DNA from 2 places in the Alkalinema sp. FACHB-956 genome. Region 1 is predicted to be linked to the other one. Evidence: predicted binding sites of a transcription regulator. Region 1 holds the regulator's gene; the other holds the start of a gene.
What was found. Region 1 encodes NtcA, which controls nitrogen genes in cyanobacteria. Its sites were predicted from a motif close to TTTGTANNNNNNNNTACAAA; they were not measured.

Region 1 (5,394 bases):
TTGTCATGTCCGATGCAGCTAAGGCTCCCCCATCCCCCATCATCCCTCAATTGATCGTGGGGTTGGGGAATCCTGGAGCCAAGTATGAAAATACTCGTCACAATATTGGGTTCACCGTTCTGGATGAACTGGCTCGATCGTGGCAGATTTCCCTAGCAGAACAAAAGAAATTTCAAGGCTGGTTTGGCGAAGGCACGATCGCATGCCGGAAGGTGCGGTTGCTCAAGCCTTCCACCTATATGAACAACTCAGGACAGGCCATTCGAGCCGTCGTGGACTGGTACAAGCTGGATCCAGAGGCTGTCTTGGTGGTCTACGATGACATGGATTTGCCTGTGGGTAAGTTGCGGATGCGACTGTCTGGTTCCGCCGGGGGACAAAATGGCATGAAATCTGCGATCGCCCATCTCGGCACACAAAAATTTCCCCGCCTCCGAGTGGGCATTGGCAGCAAGAGTCAAGACGCGGTATCCCATGTGTTGGGCAGTTTTGCGCCTGGGGAAAAAGTGATTATGCAAGAAGTGGTGCGGCTGTCCAGTGATGCGATCGCAGCCAGTCTGCGGGAAGGGGTTGAAAAAGCTATGAACCTCTATAACAATCGAGTAATAGAAGCCAGTGTTGCCTAACGTTTTGCTCACAGTTTAAAAATTACATGGCCCGTAAGCGTCTTCCCCAAACCACCGCCCATGTACGAATTGTTCGCCAATCTTGGCAGGCAGGCCAGATTGAAGGCGAAGTTCGGGCCAATCAGTATGAATGGTCCTTTGCTTGGAACTTTCGCCAGGGAGAATTGCTGATTGAGCCATCCTTGGGACGGGCATTGATTCGGGAACCCCTAGGCCGTTTTCTAGAAGCCAAGGACTATCAACTGGAACCGGGCGGTGACTACTCGTTTACGATTCGGGCGGAGTTGTAGCCGGTGGGTTGCTTTCCAGAGACTTTAAATAGCGCTCCACCAGGATAATCGCGACCAGATCATCGATCGGCCGGGGGGGAGTTCGCATCCCCTGGGGAATCAGCTTTTGTAATCCTTGGGGGGGGTGCAGTTGCCAATAGCGATCGCGGGCCTCTAGGCTGCTAAAGCGTTCATCCACCCGTTGCACCGGAATTTCGGGCAAAGCTCCTTGAAATTGTTTCTGCCAAGCCTTTGAACCCGTTTGATCTCCCAAAACAATCAAACGCACTGGGTAATGCTGGCACAGGGTTTCCACCACGGTAAGGGCTTGATCCACAGCAATGACTTCATGCACTGGAGGATGGCCGTGATCATCCACGATCGCCACCCCACATTTATCCCGTCCGGGATCAAACCCTAAGTAGTACATATTGCCTCGCGCCTCTCCATCACTAGTTCTGCGGCTGGCCGTGCGGGTCACAGCCCTAACGACTAGTTTGCAGCACCGTTTGTCCATTCTGAACTGCAATCAATTCTAGACGCATCGGCCCCGCCGTATAGGTGACATCCCCCGCGATCGCGCGAATTTCAATCGAACTATCGTACTGCCGGAGTCCATCAATAAACTGAATCAGCGCCTGAATCCGACTGACCTGCACATTATCGGAGAGCAATCCAGCTCGCTTCGCCCGGAAAATCGAAGCCGCCACGAGTTTGTTAATACGATCTTGAATCTCTGTGACAGTCATCTTGGACGGATCCAGAGAAGTGGTGGCCAGGACATCCCCAGGCCGATAAATCACTTCATTACGCACCACATCGGCAAACACCGTTACCTCTGTTTTTTCGCCCAATAGGTAATTCGCCGCCGCCAAAATTCGCACAAAGTAGTCCCGGCCATCGCTGATCTGGCGAGCTAACTGATCCACTTCCGATCGGGTAATCCGCAAAATTTGACCATTGCCATCGACCCCCGGTTGCAGTGCGCCCTGTGCCACTCGATTGGCTTCCCGCAGGAGTGCATCCACCGCCTGGTTGGAGGCTTGGGGATTGGTAATGCGCACCACCCCTGACGCCAGCACTTGGTTCCGCAAAATCGCCGGGGTGCCCAATCGCAGACGCTGAGCTTCCTGTTCCAGTTTCTCCACTTCACGGGCCAGCGCAACCTGCTGATTTTCCAAAGCCCGTAGCCGTTCTTCCCGTTGGGTAATGACGGTATCTCGGGCTGCAATGTCCCGATCGCGCTGTTGAATGATTTTGCTGCGTTCTTCAATTTCTTGATCTCGGGCAGCAATTTGGGCTTTGACTTCATCCCGCTGGGCGGCTAACTGTTTTTGCTCAGCTTCTAGTTCCAGAATTTCGGATTTTAGCGCGAGAGCTTGCTGGGAAACCGAGAGTAACTGTGCCTGCACGACATTGCGTTGCTGTTCGACCTGCGCCCGTCGGGCTTCGGTGGCCCGTTGCAGGGCAGCGGCATCCTTGAGGGAGTTTTTGACCCGATCGAGCTGCGCCTGCACCTTGCCCCGCTCCACTTGGGACTTATTCAACTCCGCCTCAACATTTTCTTTTTGCTCGGCGGTCTTACCCAGTTCAGCCTTCGCTTGATCCAAATCGGTACTCGCTCGCCGTAATCGCCGCTGAATCACCTCAAAGTTGAGAATCATGTCGCGAAATTGCCGATTAGCCAGCAGTAAAATGCCCAGCGTGGACGCTGAGATCAAAATCCCGGTCAAAATAGTGACAACGACAGCCGTCTTCTTAGGGCGGAGATTAAACAAGCTCAGACGCGCTTTGCCCACTCGGGTTCCAATGCGATCGCCCAGCGTGGCAATGACACCCCCTAAGATCAACACCGCCAAAATCAGGATATACCCGCTAGACATTACAACTCCACCACACCTGCCGCTGGACTAAAGGTTTCCAAACGGCTCCTACCAAAAACTATAGCCAGTCTAAAGCCTATTGACCGTTCTAACAGGACTGTTCTGACAGGACTGTTCCCCAGGGAACCTTAGGGCAGTGGGATTCTCCCGCAGAACTGGATCCGGTGGATCAGCACGTCGGAACTGGACTATTGGGAACTGGACTATTAGGAACTAGACTGTTTGGAACTGGGATTCTAGGTGAATTGCTGACTAAGCATGACGGGATTATGAACCGTGATTTTCTTTTTGTGAATAGAAATCATTTCATCCTGCCGCAGATCCCCAAGTAAGCGAGTCACTGTGACGCGAGTGGATCCAATAGCTTCCGCGATCGCCTGGTGGGAGAGCTTGAGATCGATCGTGATCCCGTTTTGTCCCGGCACCCCAAAGTCCCGGCATAGGATCAGCAAAAAACTCACCAACCGAGATCCCATATCCCGGTGAGCCAAGGTTTCGATCATCATCTCCGTTTGCAGAATCCGGGATGACAGCCCCTTGAGCATCCACATGGACAGATCAGGATTTTCCTTCAGGGCCTTTTCTACCTGTTCGATCGGTACCGAAAGCAGTTCCACCGGCGTAAACGCCACCGCGTGGTAGAAGCGATCGGCTTTTTGTCCCGTAATCAGCGATAGGACTCCAAATACACTGTTTTCCCGCAACAGCGCGACAGTGATTTCTTCCCCCGCTTCATAGACCCGAGATAACTTAACAGCCCCTTTCTGGAGAAAATAAACCCGTTCAGCAGGATCACCCGGAAAGAAGATTGTCTTACCCCGCTCGAAGGTTTCCACCATCGGCGGATAAGCGTTTCCACCCATTTGGCGGAACATTGATGCGAGCGACTTGTCTGGGCTTATTACCATCTTCCCCGTTCCTAACGCCGTTCTACGGAAAGGCCAGTAGAGTTAGCTAACTACACAATCAAGGGGTCAACGTTCAAGAGATCCGCTAAGAGATTAATTCCGATGAGAATCGTTTCTGTAAGATTCACTCTGTGAGCAATTGTTGACTTGAGACCAATAAAACCTACCGATCGAGGAGTTTTTGTAGCAAGAAATACACTCCACTACGCTTTCTACTAAGCTTATGGGCAATTTAGCTGAGCCGGAGTCTTCAACGTTGAGTTTTATTGAATTAGCACAGGTCTAAGTTCGCTCTGAGTTGAATCATCTGAGTTGAATCAGGAGGCTGCACCTAAACTGATCACAATCCATCCAACCAGGTTCATCTAGTGCAATGTAAAGATAGTGCAATGTATAAGGTGGACGAACGATGGCGAAAACCTGTGCTAATTCGCACGGGGTATTCCGGTCACCATTACCTTGATCACACTGAATCCTGATCACACTGAGGCACTCTGATCACACTGAGATTGTCAATATCTTACTCCCAAGTTTTGGCCCCTGCACAATTTTGTCCAGTTAGCGCATCCCCACCCAAGACCGGGCTTTGGGCACTTTAGGCCGCAACGATCGCGGTGCACGACCGCAATGGCCGGAAATCTCCCTAGGGTCGCCTATTCCATGGCTGACCATCTTTGAGTATTCTCATAAATGCTCTCAACGTACATGGCTATGCTGAATCTGAGTGGAAAAAACGCCCTGGTCACAGGAATTGCTAACGATAAGTCGATCGCCTGGGGCATCGCCCAGCAACTCCATAGGGCCGGAGCCAACATTGGGGTCACCTATCTGCCGGATGACAGCGGCAAGTTTGAGAAAAAGGTGCGGGATCTGACCGAGCCGTTGAATCCCAGTTTGTTTGTGCCCTGTAATGTCCAGAGCGATGAGCAAGTTCAAGCTACCTTTGATGCGGTGAAGGAAGCTTGGGGACGGCTAGATATTCTGATTCACTGTCTGGCCTTTGCCAATAAAGAAGAATTGAAAGGCAACTTTAGCGCCACCAGTCGGGAAGGCTTCAAGTTGGCCCTGGATGTCAGTGCTTATTCATTGATTCAGATGGCGGGGGCGGCTAAACCCTTGATGACCGAGGGCGGCAGTATTGTCACCCTGACCTACTACGGTGGTGTGAAGGTCATTCCGAACTACAACGTTATGGGCACGGCCAAGGCAGCCTTGGAAATGAATGTGCGGTATCTGGCCCATGAACTCGGCTCCCAGGGCGTTCGAGTCAATGCCATTTCCGCTGGCCCCATCCGCACCCTGGCCTCCTCTGCGGTGGGTGGGATCCGCGACATGATTAAGCATGTGGAAGAGGTGGCTCCCCTGCGGCGCACCGTCACCCAGTTGGAAGTGGGTAATACGGCGGCATTCCTGAGCAGTGACCTCTCCAGCGGGATTACAGGTCAGGTGATCTATGTGGATTCCGGGTACGAAATCATGGGGATGACCGACAGCCGCGTCGAGTCCTAACCCACCCCTGATTAAGTTCTCATGCAGGTTAAATCCCCGTCAGGAAAGGCTCGATCGCCAGTTCCACGTCGGGGAAGGCTAAGAGCCGAATGGGGCCTTGGGAGAGGGTGGTCATTGACCGATAATCCTCTCCTTGCGGGTCTCGATAAATTCTGACTTGGCGAGCTGCCAGGTGAATGACCCAATAGTCGGGAATCCC
Region 2 (5,394 bases), on a different contig from region 1:
CCAGAACTGGCTGGCGATCGTTGCTCAAAAAATTGTGGCTCAGAAAGCAGGTTAGACGATGGGGGAGTGAGATTCGGGCGAGCAAAAGGCACTTATTCTGGCCAACCAGCTATTCTGGCCAACCAGCTATTCTGGCCAACCAGTAAAGGGTTTTACCCATTGTTGACGCAAAGCCCAGTCCAGTAACACCGCCGCGATCGCGAACATGCCAAAACTTTCGATCGCCAAAATTGCGCCAGCCAGCCATTCTCCCCGCAGGGCATGGTTGATATCGACCTGTGCCAAGCCCCGCACTAACCCAAAGGCTCCGATCGCCCCCGATCGTAGATGGGAATCCTGGCTAACACTCACCAAGTGGCGATAGGTAATGCCAAACAGAAACCCAGAAAAGCCCGCGATCGCCAAGCCCACGAGCCACGCTTCCGGCGATCGTAATAACGGATTGCTGGCTGGGGATAGGGCTGTTAAACCTGTCAAGGATCCGATCAAGGATCCGAGGAAATGTAGCCCGTAGGATTGATTCAGCCAAGTGGCTAGGGTGTAAATCACAGCGGTTCCGATCGCGCTAATCACCGCCGCTTTAATGGACTCTAGGCGCTCCTGCCACAGGCGTTCTGGTAAACGTTCCTGGGGTAAACGTTCTTGGAGTAAACGCTCCTGGCCTAGACGTTCCTGTGACTGCGGGTTCTCTGTTTGTGTTGGCTGGAATTCTGGCGTCTGCAATGCCTGCATCTGCTTTGATTCTTGCACCATCCTCTATCCCCTGTTCCCTGTAGCCTGTATCATAGGTACTGGTATTGTCTCCTATTGTGGCTAGTAATCGCGCTATGGATATTATTTCCTTCGGTTGGGCTGGTTTATTGACCGTTTTTACCTTCTCGATCGCTCTTGTGGTCTGGGGTCGTAACGGGTTCTAATTGCCAGTGTGATACCGGTTTATCCCTTCGATCCTTCAGATCGAACCCTTTGTAGGAGACGTGCCCATGGTGCGTCTCTCGCTATTTGCATCGATTTTATTGTGTCTGTTTGAATTCACCTATTGCGAAAAAATTTGACCTGCCCATGAGTACGACATTGTTTACCACCTTAGAAGTGGCTGCTGCGCTGTTGCTGGCGGTAATTACGGGGGGTGTAATCTATTTAACCGCTGCGGACTGGCGCGATCGCCGTCGCCGGGAAAATGAAGTCAAACGCTAAGCTGGACAACCCAGACAGTCATTCCAATTTTGAATACCCGTTCACCAAAAACCCCTGAACCTATGGATTCAGGGGTTTTGTGTAGCAATACAAGTCGCAGGATTCAGTCAATGGCCTGCAAGCTCATACCTAATTGCAGCAAGCTCATGCCTACTTAGCAGTAAAGCTCAGCCCAGCTGCGAGTTCCTCGCCGTAGGCTTCTTCACCATGTTCGTTGATATCGAGACCTTGGTATTCGGTTTCTTCGCTGGTGCGCAACCCGATCGTGGCATCCAGAACCTTCAGAATAATGAAGGTGCCGATCCCCGCGATCGCGTAGGTAACGGCGATCGCCACTAATTCAACGCCCAGTTCCCCAAAGTTGCCTTTCAGGACACCGTCTTTACCCGCCGAGTTAACCGCTAAATCGGCAAAGACAGCCGTCAAAATGGCCCCAACGGTTCCACCGACGCCATGCACCGGGAAGGTATCCAAGGAATCATCAAATTGCAATTTCGCCTTGAGGCTGACGGCAAAGAAGCAGCAAGTGGCGGTAATCGCGCCGATGAGCAAGGCAGATAGCGGAGACACAAAACCCGCTGCGGGCGTAATGCCCACCAAACCAGCGACAATCCCCGTGGCAATCCCCACAGCCGTCGGCTTACCGCGTAGCACCCATTCCAAAATGACCCACATCAAACCCGCAGCGGTGGCTGAGATGGTGGTGGTGGTGACCGCTGCTGCTGCCAATCCGCCAGAAGCCAGTGCGCTGCCTCCGTTGAATCCGAACCAACCAAAGAACAGTAAACCGGCACCTAACAGAATGAAGGGCACATTGTGGGGCGCAGCGGGTTGATTAGGATAGGTTTTGCGAGGGCCAATGACCCAAGCAGCCACTAACGCTGAAAATCCAGAGCTGATGTGGACGACGGTTCCGCCCGCAAAGTCGAGGGCACCCAGCCCCCCGTACAGTCCTAGGAAGCCACCCTTGGCCCAAACCATATGGGCAAAAATGGGATACAGAATCCCAGCCCAGAGAATCATGAACCAGAAATAAGCTTTGAAGCTGATCCGTTCAACGATCGCGCCTGAAATCAGAGCAGGGGTGATGATCGCGAAGGTCATCTGGTACAGCATGTAAAGCTGGTGAGGCACTGTGGCTGCGTAGGAAACGACTTCTTCCGGTGCAGATCCCTTGAGGTAGTCCGTCGTTTCCAGACCGACCCCATTCAAGAAGAGCCATTGGAGTCCGCCGATGAAGGGATTCCCAGGGGCAAAGGAGAGGCTATACCCCCATAGCACCCAGGTCACCCCCACAATGCCCATCATGATGAAGCTCATCATCATCGTATTTAGCACGTGCTTGGAACGGACAAACCCACCGTAGAAAAACGCCAACCCCGGTGTCATTAATAGAACTAATGCTGTGGAAATCAGCAACCATGCGGTATCTGCATTGGAGAGTGCTGTGTCTGCAACCTTTTGAGCGGCCTCAACGGGGGTAGGATCCGCCCACGCATTTCCGGTTAATGGGAATACCAGTAACCCTAAAGTGACTAATCCAATTCGTAAAAATTGATTCAACACAAGTTTTAGACCTTACAACCACTTAATGGAGTAGAACAGTGCTGGAATAGAAGCGTGCAGAGAACTAATTCTGCAAGGAATGAAAGAGAGGGAAAGATCCATACCGGCTCTGCACTAAAGAAGCTGCACTCAGAATTTAGACGTTGTGACATGGGATCTACAGGTATAGATCAGATTCACACCCTCGTATTGAATTGCATCAATTCATCAGCCGTAATTCTGTAGTCCAAGATACTTTTTAGTAAATTATACGATCGGAGTAAACTCGTGATCGGGCTATTCTCAGTAGAAATAACGACTCAAAGGCTGACTTCTCAAGGATTAGACCTATTTCCCTGTGAATCCTGTCATTTTGTAAATGTTTTCCGACAACGGCTATAAATTTGCAACGGAGTGTAATTTATAGCCTCCAACCGTTTTTTTGCTATGGCAAATGCCAATAGCCACTGAAGCGGAGGTGGGTGGCTATTGGCTGACTGGAATGAAGTGGGTTTGAATTGAACGCGGGATTAAGCAGCGCAGGATTAAGCCATGCGGGATTAAGCAGCGCAGGATTAAGCCATGCGGGATTAAGCAGCGCGGGATTAAGCTAAACCATGTCAAATAAAACCGTCGTCATATAGCGATCGGCCCAAGCGGTGCCAAAGGCTTTTTCCAGAACGCGGCGAGTCTTGTCATTTTGCTGTTGCTGGTTGCAGTAGTAGCGCTGCCCTGCTAAGAACTCTGCTTCCCGTTCTGGGGTGGGCTGGGTCGCAACTGCCTGTTGGCAATGGATGATCAGGTATTGGCAAACCCGATCGAGAAAGCGTTGTTCTTCTTCCGCGCTGTGGGGCTGGATAAATAAACAAAATGGCGAAAAAATATCACCCCAAGCAGGAAACTTACGCTGTTGGGCAAAGGTCATTTCTGGGAGTGCGCTAAGGTCGTCACAGTAATTTTCTGGAAGCCGACGATCGTCACTGGTGGGCGAGAGATCGGCGATCGCCATGCTAATTTGTCCCCGGCCTGAGACCAAATCGGCCCCAAACATGGGAATTGCATAGCTAGAATTGGGAAACATAACACAATGCAGAATGTCAAGATTGTTTCCCACCTTGGCCAGTTCCAAATGCAATTTGCGAAACTGGGGAGTCTGGTAGCATTTATTCTCAATGATCAGCTTTTCCCCTTCCATGCGCCCTTCCACATAACCCAAATCCTCCGGTAGGCTGTAGGGTTGCAGATCCAAGTGCTTGTGCCAGATGGCATCGATTTGATCGGCCAATTGACGAATGGTCGGATGTTGCTGAAATCGAATGGAAGTGTCAGGGAAGTTTACAGTCATGTCACTTGAGAAATGCACAGTGGGATAGTTAGGAACCGCGATCGCTAGGCAAGGGATGGAGACGACCCCATATCCTTGCATTTCAAAGCTCTTCTTAGAATACCGCTCGCAGGGGTGACATTCTGACGGTATGAACAACTGTAAAGCTTGACCTGATCAATCCACCAAATCAATCCACCGAATCAATCAACTGACTTCAATCAACCTATGGCTGGGCAAATTCTAGGCGATCGCTATCAAGTGGAACGGCAACTCAATAAGCAGGCGGGGCGTTGGACGCTCTTAGGTCGAGATTTAACCAGCCAGCAATGGGTGGTGCTCAAACTGCTGTTTGTCGATGACCAACTGATTCCCAGTGATCTCAAGCAGTTTGACCGGGAGATGCACGCCCTCCAAGCCCTGAGTCATCCCTGTATTCCCCAGTACCTGGGATATTTTGAGCATGAGCTGCCGATGGGCAAGGCGATCGTCTTGGTGCAGGACTACGTACCGGGCAATTCCCTCCAGGACTTGCTCCAGATGGGGCGAACGTTTACCGAACCCGAAGCCAAGCAATTAGCAACGGTCTTGCTCAAAGTTCTGGCCTATCTCCATCGACAAACCCCGCCTATGATCCACCGTGATCTGAAACCGGGCAATATTGTGCTGGCCGATCGACGCCCCCATCTGGTGGATTTTGGCTCGGTCAAGATGATGATTGGAGCCGAACGTTCCGCTTTCTCGATCGTGGGGACTGATGGCTATATGCCGCCGGAGCAGTTTAGTGGGCGGGCTGTAATGGCGTCGGATTTATATGGCTTGGGATCCACGATCGTGCATTTGGTGACGGGCCAACTCCCCAGTACCCTGCCGCGCAAGCAGGGCCAACTGCAACTTCAGGAGGTGATTGATCTCAGTCCGGCCTTTACCGACTGGTTGCAATGGATGACGGAAATGAGCCTCGATCGCCGCTTGCAAACTGCGGAAGAAGCCTTACTGGTGTTGAATACAGGACAGGTGCGAGGCATGCTGTAATCCTGCTGTAGGCCGGTCAAGCCTATCCTGCCCGCTGGGTGAATTGAGATCCAGCATGGGAAATCCGGCATTGAGATCCCAGGGTTCCGCTCTATAGTGAAAAGGGATGGACTGTGAAGCAGCGCGGGTAACGGATGGATTGCCCGATCGCCGCACAGGTAGACAAGAAGCGGAGGGAGTTATGTTTAATTTAGGCTGGACAGAAGTTGCCATCATTCTATTGGTGGCTGTGGTCATCTTTGGCCCCAAAAAAATTCCAGAACTGGGCAACACGTTTGGCAAAACCCTGCGGG

Region 2: the regulator NtcA is predicted to act here: its motif matches at 2,999-3,018, upstream of H6G21_RS18740 (ammonium transporter).

What each region holds. Positions count from the first base shown of each region.
Region 1 is NZ_JACJRC010000008.1:159,166-164,559, forward strand. It holds gene pth (aminoacyl-tRNA hydrolase) at 6-626, shown strand; gene H6G21_RS11510 (DUF3146 family protein) at 653-916, shown strand; gene H6G21_RS11515 (pre-16S rRNA-processing nuclease YqgF) at 894-1,412, opposite strand; gene H6G21_RS11520 (DUF3084 domain-containing protein) at 1,381-2,778, opposite strand; gene ntcA (global nitrogen regulator NtcA) at 3,015-3,686, opposite strand; gene fabI (enoyl-ACP reductase FabI) at 4,398-5,195, shown strand; gene H6G21_RS11535 (Uma2 family endonuclease) at 5,224-5,394, opposite strand, start outside.
Region 2 is NZ_JACJRC010000020.1:73,833-79,226, forward strand. It holds gene H6G21_RS18725 (class I SAM-dependent methyltransferase) at 1-55, shown strand, start outside; gene H6G21_RS18730 (hypothetical protein) at 127-753, opposite strand; gene petN (cytochrome b6-f complex subunit PetN) at 828-917, shown strand; gene H6G21_RS26070 (hypothetical protein) at 1,063-1,197, shown strand; gene H6G21_RS18740 (ammonium transporter) at 1,348-2,763, opposite strand; gene H6G21_RS18745 (phycocyanobilin:ferredoxin oxidoreductase) at 3,353-4,087, opposite strand; gene H6G21_RS18750 (serine/threonine-protein kinase) at 4,295-5,101, shown strand; gene H6G21_RS18755 (twin-arginine translocase TatA/TatE family subunit) at 5,283-5,394, shown strand, end outside.